DNA from 2 places in the Paenibacillus sp. N3/727 genome. Region 1 is predicted to be linked to the other one. Evidence: riboswitches for the same ligand, from Rfam matches in the RefSeq annotation. Region 1 holds a riboswitch; the other holds the start of a gene.

Region 1 (8,330 bases):
TCCATCATCTCTACTAAATTGTACCCAGGCAGGACAAAAATACTGTGCTTCCCTTCTTTTGTGGCAGGGAGCGATACGTTTTCAACCGCTACAACTTCAATCTCACATTCCTGAAGATAATCAGATAACTCTTCTATCATATTTGCACCTCTTTAATAAAGGAATCTATCAACTCACTCATCCATCATTTGTTAATTCTAGCATGGGTCATCTACCAGTTCAAAAAATTGTATCATCCACCCAGCAAAAAGAAACGCCTTTGGTGTCATCCTACTTAAGGACGAAAAGCGTTTCTTCGAGAAAAAGTCCACGATCTTCATCGTGGACAACGCTCAATAACGAGCTCTTTTCATAATATATCTAAATTTTTAAAATTTCAAAAATTAAATTAATCCACCTTAGCCCGATATGCTTCCGCAGTAAGCAGTTTAGCAAGCGCTTCCTCCAGATCGCCCTCAACTTCGATCTCAACAATCCAACCGCCTTCGTACGGTTCACTGTTCACCAGCTCCGGCTGCGCCTCAAGATCTCCATTCAACTTGGTTATTTTACCGGATACCGGACAATAAAGCTCTGATACCGTCTTTACAGATTCAATTGATCCTATGCTATCCCCTGCAGATACGTCTGATCCAGCCTCCGGCAGCTCCACAAAAACAATATCACCCAGTTGGCATTGTGCATGATCGGTAATTCCAATACGTACGATGTTGCCTTCCACCTTCAACGCCCATTCATGATCTTCACTGTACACCAATTGCTCTCTGATTTCACTCATTTGAATTTCCTCTTTTCTTAATATGAAATGGATTCAAACAAAATAAAAAAGGACAGGAAAAGACTCTCGCCTCTTCTCTGTCCTCGGTACCTGAGAGTTTATGAATGACCGTTTCTAGACGGCCCTTCGTTTCCCCTTTGGCGGCTTACGCTCTCTCCAGAGTTGCGTCAGATAGCGGTACTTTTACCTGAGAGATTACTCGTTAACCGGCAGGTGTAACGAATTGCTCCTTCGGTGCCGCCGCCTTTATTGGCGCTGCGGTCTCTCCCGTCCATCGTCATCCACATATGTAATTTGGTTGATTTCTTCCACAGGATAAAGCACTTAGCAGATCATGTCAATATAGCTGACAAAAATAATATTTTTTTGACGAACTAAAGGTTGACACGTTACAGAGACCGACGGTTATAATGATGTGAAGAACAAAAAGCATAATAGAGCTGAATAAGCGGATGAAGGTATTGGGAGAGATTACCGACTAACGGGTAACGCCGAAGGAGTAAACCGAAACAACGGTGAATCTCTCAGGCAAAAGGACTTTTACTGGACGCACCTCTGGAGAGAATCCTGATACATTTAGGATCACCAAAGGGGAAACTCACACGCGCTTCATATCTTGCTTACATAATTTGTGTAGAGGTAACTCTCAGGTACAAAGGACAGAGCAGAAGGACAATGATACGGCAAAGCTTGCTTTGCGCGTATGTTATTCCTTTTGCCTGTCTTTTTTTGTGTAGTCCCAATTTCATGCTAAAGAGGTGCTCAAAATGAGTTCATTGCAACGAACGCCGCTTTACCCGCTTTACTCGGATTTCCCATCCGTCCGCTGCATCGATTTTGGAGGCTGGGAGCTGCCTGTACAGTTTCACGGAATTGTTCGAGAACACGAAGCTGTACGCCGACAAGCCGGTCTGTTCGACGTTTCCCATATGGGTGAATTTCTGGTAACCGGGCCAAACGCCGAGGTTTTTTTGCAGCAAATGGTTACTAATGATGTTTCGCGGTTGTCTGTCGGTCAGGCCCAATATGCTCCCATGTGCAATGATAACGGCGGCACCGTGGACGATCTGCTAGTCTACAAGCTCTCAGATAATCAATTTATGCTAGTTGTGAATGCATCTAACATTGACAAGGATTTACAGTGGTTAAAGGACCATATCATCGAAGGTGTAGACCTTCAGAACATCTCTGCTGAAACAGCTCTCATTGCCCTGCAGGGTCCTGAAGCCGCAGCTATTTTATCTAAGGTGAGCGATGAACCTGTTCATACGCTGCCTTCCTTTCATTTTATTCAAAACGCGGATGTATGCGGTACCTCCGTTCTCCTCTCCCGTACCGGTTACACCGGCGAGGACGGCTTCGAAATATATTGCCCAGCTGAATCTGCTTCGGTCATATGGAAAGAACTACTCGCTGCTGGCGAGCCGAACGGTTTGATTCCGGCAGGGCTTGGCGCGCGTGATACTCTTCGATTCGAAGCTAAGCTCGCGCTGTACGGCCAAGAACTGTCAGACACCATTTCTCCGCTTGAAGCAGGTCTTGGATACTTCGTAAAGCTGGACAAAGGCAACTTTATTGGACGGGATGCATTAGCTCTACAAAAGAACGAAGGTGTACAGCGCAAGCTCGTTGGCGTTGAACTGATTGATCGCGGGATCCCCCGCTCTCATTACCCGGTGTATGTGGACAATTCTCTAATCGGTGAAATCACTAGCGGTACACAGTCACCAACGTCGAAGCGAAATCTCGGACTTGCGCTGATCGACAGCAGATTTGCCGCAGTAGGAACTGAGGTTTCGATTGAAATTCGCGGCAAACGACTGAAAGCGGTGGTTGTAAAGACGCCATTTTATAAAAAAGGAGAAACCTTATGATGAAGCATCGTTATTTGCCGATGACTGAGCAGGATCAATCGGAAATGCTTGCCACCGTTGGCGCGGAATCCATTGAGGATCTATTTGCAGATATTCCTGCTGAGGTGCGTTACGACGGAGTTCTGCCGATGTCCGAAAGACTAAGTGAACCTGAACTTCTAAAGTATATGAACGGACTTGCCGCTCGCAATGCTGATTTTGAACGTTACACCAGCTTTCTAGGTGCAGGGTTGTATGATCATCATATTCCTGTTGTACTTAATCATGTCATTTCACGATCCGAATTTTACACAGCGTATACACCTTACCAGGCGGAGGTCAGTCAGGGTGAGCTGCAAGCGATCTTTGAATTTCAATCTTATATCTGTGAGCTGACCGGGATGAAGGTAGCCAATGCCAGTATGTATGACGGCTCCACTGCTCTTGCAGAAGCGGCGGCACTTGCGTCAGGCGCTACGAAGCGCAAGAAGATTGTCATTTCCCGTACGGTTCATCCGGAAGCTCGGGAAATAGTCCTTACTTCTGCTCACGGCCTTGGCCTTGAAGTTGTGGAAGTAGGTTTCAAAGACGGCGTTACTGACACCGATGCTTTGGCGTCTGCTATTACAGATGATACGGCTGCAGTCCTTATCCAATCTCCGAACTTCTTCGGATGCATTGAGGACGTAAAAGCTATCGAACCGCTAGTTCATGCCCAAAAATCACTGCTCGTGCTTAGTGTGAACCCGCTTTCCCTTGGCTTGCTCGAATCACCTGGAGAACTTGGTGCAGACATCGTTGTCGGCGATGCCCAGCCCCTAGGTATACCAGCTTCGCTTGGCGGTCCTACCTGTGGTTTCTTCGCGGTATCCGATCCCTTGATGCGCCGTATTCCAGGCCGGATTGTCGGGCAGACCGTGGATCGGGACGGCAAGCGCGGCTTCGTTCTTACGCTGCAAGCCCGTGAGCAGCATATCAGGCGCGAAAAAGCGACATCGAACATTTGTTCCAACCAGGCATTATTGGCACTTTGCGCCTCTGTGTATATGTCTACCCTTGGAAAGATGGGTATGCAGGAGGTCGCATTGCTTAATGTCCGTAAATCGCATTACGCCTCCGAATGCATCACGAAAGGCTCCCTAGATATAGAATTCGCTTCGCCATTCTTTAATGAATTTGTCGTGAAATTGCCAGATGGGGTTGATTTAAAAGAAGTTAATGCGAAACTCCTCAAGGCAGGTTACATCGGCGGCTACGATCTTGGGCTAGCCTATCCGGAGCTGCAGGGTCGCATGCTCATCGCCGTTACGGAACGGCGAACTAAAGAAGAAATTGAGCGATTCATCGGAGAATTGGAGGCAATCGTATGAAACCGGAAAAAGCGCTGATCTTCGAACTAAGTAAACCGGGCCGAGTGGCCTATTCCTTACCTGATTGTGACGTACCGGAAACGGACGTATCAGAATGGATTCCAGAAAGCATGCTGCGTTCCAAACTGGCGGAACTGCCAGAGGTGTACGAAGTGGATGTCATTCGCCATTACACGGAGTTGTCACGTCGTAACTTCGGCATTGATAACGGCTTCTATCCGCTTGGTTCCTGCACGATGAAATACAACCCAAAAATCAACGAGGATGTGGCCCGCTTTCCCGGATTTGCCAAGATTCATCCTTATCAACCCGAGGAAAGCATTCAGGGAGCCCTGGAAATGCTCTATACGCTTCAAGACGATCTCGCCGCTTTGACCGGGATGGATCAAGTGACATTGCAGCCAGCGGCTGGCGCTCACGGTGAATGGACTGGACTGATGCTGATTCGCGCATATCACGAGAGCCGCGGTGAGCAGCGGACCAAAGTGATCGTGCCTGACTCCTCACACGGAACGAACCCGGCCAGTGCTACAGTGGCAGGATATGATACGATTACAATTCAATCCAATGAGCGCGGTATGGTCGATCTTGATGCTCTCAGAGCTGTTGTTGGAAGCGACACAGCAGCATTGATGCTGACGAACCCGAGTACTCTTGGTCTGTTTGAAGAACAAATCGTGGAAATTGCTGAGATCGTACATGAAGCAGGCGGCCTTCTCTATTATGACGGAGCGAATTCCAATGCGATCATGGGAATTACCCGCCCGGGAGACATGGGCTTTGACGTTGTCCACCTCAATCTGCACAAGACGATGAGCACACCGCATGGCGGCGGTGGTCCAGGAGCTGGTCCCGTCGGGGTGAAAGATAAGTTGATCCCCTTCCTTCCCAAACCGATTGTTTCCAAACGTCAGGACGGAACATTTTACTGGGATTACGATCGTCCGCAGTCGATTGGCCGTGTGAAAGCTTTTTACGGTAACTTCGGCATTCTGGTACGTGCCTATACGTACATCCGTAGTTACGGGCCGGATGGTCTTCGCCGGGTTTCGGAGCTTGCGGTCTTGAACGCCAACTATATGATGCATAGGCTGGCGCCTTATTACGAAGTCGCTTATCCCGGTCTATGCAAGCACGAATTCGTATTATCCGGTAAAAAGCTGAAGGAATACGGCGTACGAACACTCGACGTTGCGAAACGATTACTCGATTTCGGATATCATCCGCCAACCATTTACTTCCCGCTGAATGTCGAGGAGTGTATCATGATCGAGCCGACTGAAACCGAAAGTAAAGAAACGCTGGACGGTTTTATCGATGTAATGATTCAAATCGCACAGGAAGCTGAAACAAATCCGGAGCTAGTCATCAATGCACCTTACACAACGGTTGTGAAACGTCTTGATGAGACTACAGCTGCACGTAAGCCGGTCTTGAATTGTACTTGCGGTTAGTGAAGGTTGAGCAATGGGCTATGCGACCGCCGTTATGCAACGCCAAACCGCGCGCTGGTCTACTCATATAATCCAACAAGATTCAGTTAGTGTGGTATAAAGTGCAGCCATATATGGTGACGTAACGACGAACGACCAATTGTTGCATGTAATACAACAATAGGGATAGATTTAACTCGTTCCAAGAGGAATTGTTGTAGGATTTACAACAATATAAGTAGGTTCAAGCATTCTGTTCGTCCAATGTTGTATAACATACAACATTACTCATCACTTCATGTTTGATCATTCTAGCAGGCCTTTAAGACGTTAGACATAACCGTAACTTCATCATTGCAACCCATTCCATTAAATAATCTTCAAACACTAACTTTAGTGAAGAGCCTAATAAAACAGATATTATACAGATAAAAGTAAAAGCAGGTCGCCCGAGGATTCATCCTTTGGGTGACCTGCTTAGTTTTAGGCTCCAACATGTTCTGCTTGATGAGGTTATCGTTGATTGAAACCCGGTCTACAGGATAATAGATTCACCAAATGTTAGTTTATTTCATTCCAAAAAGCCACCTGATTCAAAGGAAGTCTTACGGTTTGGCGTGCAGGCTGAGCCGCTTTACCAATCGCAATCAGCATAATGCTCTCATAGTTGGAAGGAAGGTTAAACGCTTCTTTAAATTTATCACGGTTAAATCCTCCCATAGGTACGGTATCGTAACCTTTTTCGCGAGCGATTAACATAAGCTGCATGGAGATTAGACCTGCATCGATATCGACAATGCTTCTCTTTTTGGAATCATCCAAATGGCGATACACTTGATTCGCAGTTGCGATCATTTTTTGTTTAACTTCCTCTGTCATATATCCCGCTTCCTGCGATTGTGTATAAATATCTTCTGCTTTGTCATACCACTCCATATCACCTAATACAGCGATGACCGCGGATGCATCTAATACTTGTGCCTGGTTATTGGCAATTGGATATAGCTTTTCTTTCAAGGCCTGATCATCAATGACGAGAAAACGCCAAGGCTGAAGATTGCTTGAGGACGGTGCAGATGTGGCTTCCGTCAGCATTTCCTGCATCTCTTCCCGCGATATTTTTACCGATGGATCATACTGCCGTACAGAATGGCGCTCTCTTACAACGCTAAGAAAATCTTTTTGTGTCAAAGTTGACATGGTTGAACACTCCTTAAAAATTATTGTGCAAATTAATGCACAGTTTAAATCACGATTATACTGTGCCGATAATTGCACAGTATAATGCAAATATATTTCGTTTGTCAATACACAACATCGTTACATCGTTACATCGTTCTTTCGACGATGTCAGCGATAGTATAGGATTTCAGTACATTTAGTGTGCTTTCCTCAATCTCAGATAAAATATCAGAAAAAGCGTTTTTCATCTGCCCACCTAAGCAGTTGTCTCTTGCAGCGCCCAACATGCTGTCGGCGATGGTGTTGTGGATCTGGAGCGCCGAATAAATATCAGCAAGCGTTATGCTATCTGCACCCTTAACTAAACGGTAACCCCCGTCTCTTCCTTCACGGGATTCGATGATTTGTTCTAAGGCCAACGCCTTTAAAATTCTTCTGATTAGCGTCGCATCGGTATGCATATGAGTTGCGATATCACCGCTGGAACATTTACCGCCTGAGTGTTTCTCAAGGACAACAAGTGCTTGGAGTGCTAAGCTAAAAGTTTTATGGGTGGATGGGCAGGCCATGGCCGATTTCTTAGAAGATGATACTTTATCCACTTTGATGTACCTCCCCTTTTATCGTAGTTCATTAAAATATTGTAACTTAAAACCTAACACTCCAGCAAGATAACAAAAATGTTTGAATATTCAATTTATAAGAATTGTGTAATATCCTGCTTTTTCCGGTTAACTACTAACTGAAATACATCCGGACGGCTATAGTGACCAACTACATCAAAATCATAACGACTTTGAACGATTTGAGAAAGGTCCAGCGTTGCGAACAGAATGCCTTTTTCATTATATAACGGTTCAACGACATATTCTCCAAGAGGACTTACAATAGCACTTCCCCCTCTGCTTAAAATATCGGGATCTTGTTCAACATCTTCATAACAAGCTAAATCAGCGGGATATGAGTCTTTGGTCGAATACTGATTGCAGGAGATGACGAAACAGCGGCCTTCACAGGCAATATGGCGCAGTGTTGCCTGCCATGTATCACGAGCATCTGCTGTTGGAGCGATGTAAATGTCTATTCCTTGTGCATACATAGACGTCCGAGCAAGCGGCATATAATTTTCCCAACAGATGAGTCCGCCTATTCTTCCGAACGGCGTATCGATAACCGTAAGAGTACTTCCATCACCTTGTCCCCACAACAGGCGCTCCGAACCCGTAGGTACGAGCTTCCGGTGTTTACCGAGAACCTTCCCGTCTGGTCCGATGTATACCATGGAATTGTATAAGGTCCCTCTGCTGAACTCCTGATCTCTTTCAACTACTCCGATGACAAGATAAACACCCGTTTCCTTAGCAAGTTCCCCTAATGTGTCTGTCTCCGTTCCAGGAATATCGATTGCGCTTTCCCAATATCGTTCCCAGTCTTTTCTGCCATCAGCATTTCTGCTTCCGACACGGGTTCCAAAGCTCAAGCCTCGAGGATACCCTCCTAAAAAAACTTCGGGAAACACAACCAGGCCAGCTCCTTTCTCTGCAGCATCTCTAGTATGACCATCAATCTTGTCCATGGCGGATTGTTTGTCAAACAAAATGGGAGCGTCCTGTACAACGGCTACGCGAAAATGTTGACTGTTCATGTCATCCTTCCCTTCTCGAACGATATTATGGTATATGATATATGACAAACCCTCATTTCAAACCGTCCA
Region 2 (8,330 bases), 1.6 Mb from region 1:
TCGATCCGTTCGACAGAATGGCAAAGTCCTTGAGTCCAACATCTATCCCTACACTAGTGTCTAGCCTAGGGAACAATTGTTCATTCTCCTCGACCAAGATAGAGATGAAATACTTATTGCTCGGTGTTTGAGAAACGGTAACAGATTTAATCAACCCTTGGAATTGACGATGTTGATTGATCTTAATTAGCGTCTTGAGCTTTGGAATCTTCAAGTATCCACCGCCAATGCTCACCGTTCCCTTTTGGTTGTTAGTCGTGTAGCTCTTATGGTTGTCTTTCTTGCTTTTGAACTTTGGGAATCCCACAGATTTATCTCGAAAGAAATTAGCGTATGCCTTATTTAGATTCATTTGTGCATTAGCTAAAGCAAGGCTATCCACTTCTTTGAGAAATGGAAATTCTGTTTTGTATTGTGCCGGTGTAGGATACTTGATGGACTTATCCACGCTTTTTTGAAATTCTTGATAAGAATTGATTCGATCAGCAAGCATTTTGTTATACACAAAGCGTACACAGCCAAATGTTTTTGCGAAAAATATCCGCTGTTCCGCATTCGGATAAATACGATACTTGTATGCTTTTAACATTACCTACACCTACTTTCTGCCCTGGTTTTCAATATACTGTTTAATCGTTTCTATGGATGCGCCGCCTGTTGTAATCAAACAGAAACTTCTTGACCAAAACATCTCCTTCCAAAGCTTTTTGCGAACAATGGGAAAGTCACGTTTTATCAATCGAGAACTAGCACTTTTATACGCATTTAGGAATTTTGACAATTCACTATTGGGATGTGCTTTGAACATCACATGAATATGGTCTTTATCGTGATTCCAAACTTCAACCGTAATATTGTATGACTGCCCTATTCTCACAAAAATGTCTAAATTCATCTCCCACTTACTCACTGGGCTACGCCTTACACATTCCTTGAAGTGTGAAAATTCTTTTCGGAAACCTAATTAAAAGTTTCTACGATATTTGTTTCATTATTTTTCAAATCAACGCCTACTAATAATGGACTTCCAGTAACAGGATCATCCCAGGTGCTAAAAAAGAATGTTAATGTTAGATTTTTCTTATCTTTTAGAGATACCTTTAGCATGATATGGCTTCGTTTTTCGTTATATTTTTGATTCAAAACATATACATATTCTTTTTTATCTATAATCATTCTTCTTGTCTTTTTCTTCATAGCTTTCCACCTTTATATTGACGACACACCATTTAAAAAAAGACGACCCGCCCTTAGATATCTCCTATCTTAGGTCAGGTCGCATGTTGTCTGGATCATCTTCCTTGATTATACATCTGTTGAGCAAGGGGCGTAAGCCCAAAAGCGGAAATGCAATATCTTGTTCACTCTTCACATAAACGACTATACCGTTTTGAAAAATCCATCATGATCTCAGCAAATATTATTGCTGTTTCATATGCCGTAGATAAAGACGCGTTTCAGTCACAACCACCCCAGACAAACCAAGCAGGGCAACTAGGTTCGGCAATGCCATCAGTCCATTCACAATATCCGCGAGCAGCCAGATCGCTTGTAGCTTGATAAACGCGCCCGCTCCGACCAGAACGATAAACACGATGCGGTAAGGCAGGATTGATTTAACGCCAAATAAGTATACGATGCAGCGTTCGCCGTAATAATTCCAGCCTAGAATCGTCGTAAACGCAAATAAAATGAGGCAAAACATAAGAATTAAGGAACCAAAGGGTATTGCCGCATCAAACGCCGCTTGTGTCATTTCCGCTCCTTCCGCAGCCCCATTCCATGCACCGGTTACAATCAGAGTCAATCCGGTCAGTGTGCAAATAATAATCGTATCTATAAAAGTGCCCGTCATCGACACAAGCCCCTGCTCCGCAGGCCATTTCACCTTGGCCGCAGCGGCCGCAATCGGCGCGCTGCCAAGTCCGGATTCATTTGAAAATACACCTCTTGCAATGCCGTTGCGAATAGCCAGCATAATAGTAGCGCCGAGAAATCCGCCGCCTGCCGCAGTCGGATTGAACGCGCTCTGAAATACGAGCGACAGAGCGTATGGAATCTTGTCAGCGAAAGCAATAAGCACGATGCAGCTTGTTACCACATAGACAATGGCCATGATGGGCACAACTTTCGTGGTCACCCTTGTAATATTCTTGAGCCCTCCAACGGTCACCAATGCCGTCAAAGCGGTCACTACTGCTGCAGTTGCAGCGACTGGAATACCCAAACTTGACTGCGTAGACGTTACAATGGCATTGACTTGCGGGAAGGTGCCAATCCCGAAAAATGCGACCAATACCCCACTCACAGCGAAAAACACAGCCAGCGGTTTATATCTTACACCCAAGCCTTGTTCAATATAATACATCGGCCCACCCGATACTTGCCCATTCTCGTCTATCTTCCGGTACTTTACGGCCAGCACACCTTCGGCGTATTTGGTTGCCATGCCAAAAAAAGCAGCCATCCACATCCAGAACAGCGCTCCCGGGCCGCCCATTTGAATAGCCGTCGCTACACCGACAATGTTCCCCGTTCCAATGGTGGCAGCCAGGGCGGTAGCAAGCGCGCCAAAGCTAGTTACGTCTCCTTGCCCTTCATTTTTTGCGGTGAATATGAGCTTGAGTGCCAGCGGCAGACGAAAAACTTGTAGCAAACCGAGGCGGAATGTGAAAAATATCCCCGTCCCCACCAACAATACAAGAAGCGGCAGCCCCCATACAAAATGATTCACACTGTCTAACCATTGTTCTAACATGTACATTCCTCTTCCCCTCTTCAGTATCGATATCGATGTGTCTCACGACACGAAAAAAGAGTCAAATCGATAGATTTGACTCTGGGGACATTTTTGCAGAAAAGCAAATAAAACGATAAGTGATTATAATCACAAATTCGAATAATGTTGCATAACATCTGCAATCCCTGTCCTTTTACCTGAGAGTTTTAACGTGTATTGACACGTCTTGCCCCTTCGGTGCCCCACATCAGTGGAGTCTCTCCAGAGTTCTGTCCGTCTACGGTCCTGTTTGCTTCAATCCTTTGAGAATGATGCAAACGCCTGAGAGTTTTGCCCCTTCGGCCAAGCCGTTGCCTGTCTCCCGTAAACTTCATCCAGTTATGAAGTTGTTTATCTATTATAGAGAACCATCTGCGATTCCGCAAGGATGTTCTCTATGGCAATACACCTTTATATTAATATCTACGTGTCTATAAATTGACTATTATTAAATTTAAAAATGATCTTGAATCCGTCATTCTCTGTATTGGCAAACTCCTCTTGGTGTGATTCAGAAGTATAATTCTGAATTGTTTTTCTCCAAAATGATTGAGCTCTCTTATTGGTTTCTGTCGGGTTGGTTTGCAGTTCCCAAGACCCTTTATGTCGATTAAATACTTGTACCGCTGCAGCTTCAGCAATACCTTTCCCACGGAATGGCCTCAACATAAAAAACTCATTCATGTAAAATTCACTGCCATGAGGCGTATAAGGCGGAGTTGCTACAAACGCAAATCCTGCCGGGATATCATCTACTCTAACTAAATACGGGAATAGTACAGATGGATTCTCCCACCAGACATCGAAAACTTTGTTTTGCTCATTCAACGTCAATGTATCATCATCTTCATATACACCATATATATTCGGTTTCCATTCCCATATTTCAGATAAATCATGTAAGTATAGCGGGTACAAGTTGTTTACAATAAATTTTGTAGACTGGTCAGTCAAACTAATTGAGATTTTCATATAATCCTCCCTGGCTGATCAACGTTCACACATGCTTCCACCATATTCCTGCACATTCAGGTACGGTTGACCACTGGTTTTCATCGATCTTTCTTGAAATATCCGAGCCAAAGAAAAACTCCATATTTTCTTTAGCTTCTGTTGTATTTGCAAATTGATAATCTGTCCTTATCCAGCGATGTGAAAAACCATATTTGCTCTCAAGAAGCGAATAATATTCTGTTAAAAACTTAGGTGGATTGGGTGTCCCTGCAGGTTTCAAGACACGCATAAGTTCAGAAACGATTAACTCTAGGTTCTCTTTCCAATCAATATTGCCCGTGTTAGTTAAGTAACTAATGCTCCAACCAGATACAATGAAATCAATTGATGCATCGTCGATTGGAAGCTTTCGATGATCTGCTACAACGGTTGTCCAATTACGAGACAAGCTATTAGTAATTAATTTTTTGTCTAAAAGCTCTAACATGGATTCAGAGATATCTGTACAAACTAGTGAGTTAGCTTCCAGGGCTATAAAGCTTGAAAGCCTTCCTGATCCGGCCCCCAGATCTAAAACATCCAGTCCTTTATATGACCTAATTTCTTTAATATACTCCGTTAAATCAGGCTGCCGACTAACCATATCCTCATATGAAAAAGATAGATCCTTATATATTTCATCATGACTTGGCACTGAACTCCCCTCCTAATTTCGTATTTTTATTAACTTCACATGATTGAGCACTTGTATTCCGAGCTGAAATGTTCCCTCTTCATAAAAATCACTATTCAAAATCGTTCCAATGGTTTCTTACAAATTCAATCAATAACTTGTATATTAAATTATAATCAATCCGATCATACTGCTCAGTTAAATCTGACCAATATTTATATTTCGTTTCTTCATCCTCATTTGATAAATATACCGTACTAGCTTGATCAAATATTTTTCTATGTTCATGTGCATTAAGAGATTGTAAACATTTAATTGTCTCTTCAATGTATACACCTTCACTATTTAAAAAGTACTGTGACAATCCACCATTACCAACTTCTCCATCAAGCCTGCAAGCTAATGAGAGCGTCCTCTCGCTTTCATTCAGTGATTCAAAAGTTCGATTATTTCTGCTCATGGCAATCAACATCTCAGAAATCTTTTCTCTATCTGTATCATATCTTTGAAAGATATAGTCTTTTGAAAATATTATTTTAATCTCTCCTTTGTATCTTTTTGAATCACTCACTTGTTCTAACAAGCTTGCTTTAACTAAGAAGTGAGCCTGTACAAACCGAACTGACCTGCTCAGCTGACCCTGCCATTTTATTAATCCATGATGTAAGATTCTCATTATTCATTTGTTCCATTAAATCAACTCGTTTACAATTATGTAATAAAGACCAAGTGTTACGAACACTTGGCCCAAACTAAATATTCACTAATGTCTTATGCAATAGGTGTACCGTTTTTAACAGGTTCATCTGGTTTTAGGAGTACCACATCACCCTCTGCAGGAACACCGCCGATGACCAACACCTCCGATTTAAAACCGGCGATACGTCTAACAGGAAAATTCATTACAGCGATTACTTGACGTCCAATTAGTTGTTCTGGTTCATATCTTTGTGTAATTTGAGCAGAAGAGCATTTAATCCCCATCTCACCAAAATCGATTTCTAATTTTATTGCAGGTTTTCGAGCTTCTGGGAACGGCTCTGCTTTAATAACAGTACCGACACGTATATCTAATTTCATAAAATCCTCAATTGTCACCATGGTTGCTGCCTCCATTTTACAGTTATACTAATTTCACGATATCACAATTGATAGTTAATGGTAATCCTTTTCTCGAAGATCCTCAGGTAGATCAAGGAATTTCAGATCGCAGCGAAAAATCGTTGTTATATGATTATGTGCTATCTTGAGATGCCTTCAACATGCTCTTAAACACCTCCGCCTTAACAATTACCGCTTCATCAAAATGTCTCTGGCAAACCCAGAAGTGTTAGTATTGCAGTGCGAATACGATGTAAACAGGTAATGTCGTCTTCCTGTTCACTATCAAATAGGTTCTCCTTTTTTATTAATCTCAACGATTTTATTAAATTGCATGCTACCTAGTAAACTTTGATAAGTCTCTGTCTTGTTTTGGATAAACTCACTTAAGAAACTAGTTGCATAATTGCTAATGGTCTTATGTTTCTCAGATATTTTCTCTTCTTTATAATGCATCGGTACATCACTAAATGTCATATGGTGCGCTCCTTGAACTTTAACGAATGATTTATAGCCTGACAAAAGAGTATAAAGCCTTTCAAATCCATCAACAAAGGGGGTAATAATACCTTCAGAAAATTCATTGCGTAATTCATCATGCGTACACTTTTCTTGTCTCATAATTAAGAAAGGTGTATTTATCTTTACATTCTCATTTAAGTTCAAAAGGTGGAAGCTAGCATCCAACATTACACCTGCTTTGATTCTAGTGCCTCTTCTAGCTGCTTCAAAAGCAGCAGCACCACCTAGCGAATGCCCCACGATTCCAATGTTTCCAAAATCAAATGGTTTGGATGATAATTGAGACTGTAATTCCTCAAAGTGATTCATCACGTACAAAATATCTTCAATTCTTGTCTCCAATAGTTCTCTCCAAAATTGAAAATCTGTACCATTAATCTGCGATATTTTTTCCGCTTGTTTAACAAAACGCCCCTCAGGAAAAATTGAAAAGATTGATTCATATGTTGAACCAATAGATACTACGATAAACCCGTAATCCACCAATTGTTGTATGTGATAGGTGTACATATCCCTAACAACCCCAAAAGCCGGGGCATATAGAACAACTGGATAGTTATTTAAAGTTAGATTCGGTTTAGCATTGTTATGTATTTGTGTTTTAATACTTCTAAAATAGTCAATGTCGACTCCCATGTCTTTTAGAACGCTGAGTGCATTCTCTGTACATGGCTCAAATAACTCCACATAATTTGTTTCATTATTATATGCGTTTTCAACTTCAGCAGGATAAAAAATACTGACTACAATTGTCCGAGTCTCATGATTAGAAAAAGGTTCTTTCCTAGAGTTATCATTAAATACATGTACAATTCGTCCTACATTCATACTTCTCACCTTTCTTTTAAAATCCGTTTTTCTGATAACTTCCTTCAGCGACAGTGATGCAGTGTGAATACATGTTATTTGCTGCTGCTTACTAAGTCTACATCCAAATTCGACCCACTTCATATTCCTTGTTTTCATTACTTATTAGATAAATATCAGGGTTTGTTAATTTACTCCATTCTTCATATCCTATAGAATTATTAAAATACTTTAATATCAAAGACATTAATGCACCATGAGTTACTACCACTACATTTTGGTATGGTCCGTTCATAATTTCGTTAATTACTTCCATTCCTCTATTCATTGCTTCTCTGGATGATTCTCCTCCTTCATAAACTATTTCTAGGTTCTCATATGTTTCCTTTAAGAGTTCCATCCAGTTATCCAGATTCTTCGAACTTAAAACTCGTTCTTCAAGTCTATTATCGACCGTATATCTCAGGTCCAATTTATTGCATAATGGTAATATAGATTCAATAGCTCGTTTATAAGGGCTCGTTATGATTAAATCAATACCTTTACTCTGCAAAAGACCGGCAAGTTGATGGGATTGCTCTACGCCTTCAATCGTTAATTCGGCTGTTGGCTCTTGCCCTTTAGCCTTGCAATGTCTAACTAGAAAGATATTTTTCATTGAAATCTCTCCTTCGTTTAAGGCTCCAATTCAATCCCACACTTATCTTTATATCCATTTTTACAATTACGCTAATTTTAAGATATCAGTATTAATAATTAAAGTTTATAAATTTTTTGCACGTTAGTGCTAGTTTTGACGAGGTTTTCTTCAATAAAGCTAGTTGACTCGTATTGAACTAAAACGCAGAAAAAGAACCCATTTATTTAACAATGGGTTCTAACAAAAGTCTTCCAACAATTCGACTTCTTTCAGATCTTCTATGGCCTTCTTCCTATCAATAACGATTCTACAGACCCATTACGTCAATGGAAACGAAGACTGTTTAGCAGGCTTTTCTTTTTGTATGCGGAAGGAAATGACAAAACTTATGATGATAAAAAGCAGTTGAATCGACAATGCCAGCATAACCCCCGTAAAAATGCCCCACTTAAACGTTTCGCTGATCGCTATTAAAGCTCCGCCGATCCCGATGCTTAGTCCCGGACTAAATGCATCAATGAATTGAATAACGGCGGAAACTTCCCCTTCTTCGCCTGCCCGGGCATGCTGCAGTGCGATTGCGCCTGTTGTCGGATTGGCCAGGCCGATGCCGAATCCTGTGAATAGCTGCGAAATCAAAGCATATACGAGTCCGCCGTCTGGAAGCCTGATTGAAGCGATAACTAACGCGATTCCAACGATCATGATACCGATACCGGTAATTACTCGTTTTCTCCTGCCTGTGCCGCCGTCTCTTTCATCAAACCGGGATTGCAGCCAAGCTGCGGTGGACCAGCTTAATGCACCAGCAGCAACAATCAACCCTGCAAGATCTGCAGAAAACCCCTTCACTT

What was found. Region 1 has a riboswitch for glycine ahead of gcvT (glycine cleavage system aminomethyltransferase GcvT). Riboswitches for the same ligand answer to the same signal wherever they lie in the genome.
Region 2: linked by a shared signal. The riboswitch ahead of MNQ98_RS09920 (alanine/glycine:cation symporter family protein) and the one ahead of gcvT (glycine cleavage system aminomethyltransferase GcvT) in region 1 are both predicted to bind glycine.

The regions. Positions count from the first base shown of each region.
Region 1 covers NZ_CP093336.1:3,870,809-3,879,138, forward strand. The annotation lists gene MNQ98_RS17660 (DUF4253 domain-containing protein) at 1-140, opposite strand, end outside; gene gcvH (glycine cleavage system protein GcvH) at 389-778, opposite strand; glycine riboswitch at 944-1,059, opposite strand; glycine riboswitch at 1,231-1,328, shown strand; glycine riboswitch at 1,332-1,443, shown strand; gene gcvT (glycine cleavage system aminomethyltransferase GcvT) at 1,546-2,652, shown strand; gene gcvPA (aminomethyl-transferring glycine dehydrogenase subunit GcvPA) at 2,652-4,001, shown strand; gene gcvPB (aminomethyl-transferring glycine dehydrogenase subunit GcvPB) at 3,998-5,455, shown strand; gene MNQ98_RS17685 (nitroreductase family protein) at 5,996-6,634, opposite strand; gene MNQ98_RS17690 (RrF2 family transcriptional regulator) at 6,763-7,218, opposite strand; gene MNQ98_RS17695 (carbon-nitrogen hydrolase family protein) at 7,314-8,261, opposite strand.
Region 2 covers NZ_CP093336.1:2,242,467-2,250,796, reverse strand. The annotation lists gene tnpB (IS200/IS605 family element RNA-guided endonuclease TnpB) at 1-589, opposite strand, end outside; partial or broken gene tnpA (IS200/IS605 family transposase) at 599-886, opposite strand; gene MNQ98_RS09925 (hypothetical protein) at 961-1,197, opposite strand; gene MNQ98_RS09920 (alanine/glycine:cation symporter family protein) at 1,421-2,764, opposite strand; glycine riboswitch at 2,916-3,015, opposite strand; gene MNQ98_RS09915 (GNAT family N-acetyltransferase) at 3,203-3,751, opposite strand; gene MNQ98_RS09910 (class I SAM-dependent methyltransferase) at 3,777-4,427, opposite strand; gene MNQ98_RS09905 (DMP19 family protein) at 4,519-5,082, opposite strand; gene csaA (chaperone CsaA) at 5,178-5,507, opposite strand; gene MNQ98_RS09895 (alpha/beta hydrolase family protein) at 5,793-6,857, opposite strand; gene MNQ98_RS09890 (histidine phosphatase family protein) at 6,955-7,494, opposite strand; gene MNQ98_RS09885 (MFS transporter) at 7,795-8,330, opposite strand, start outside.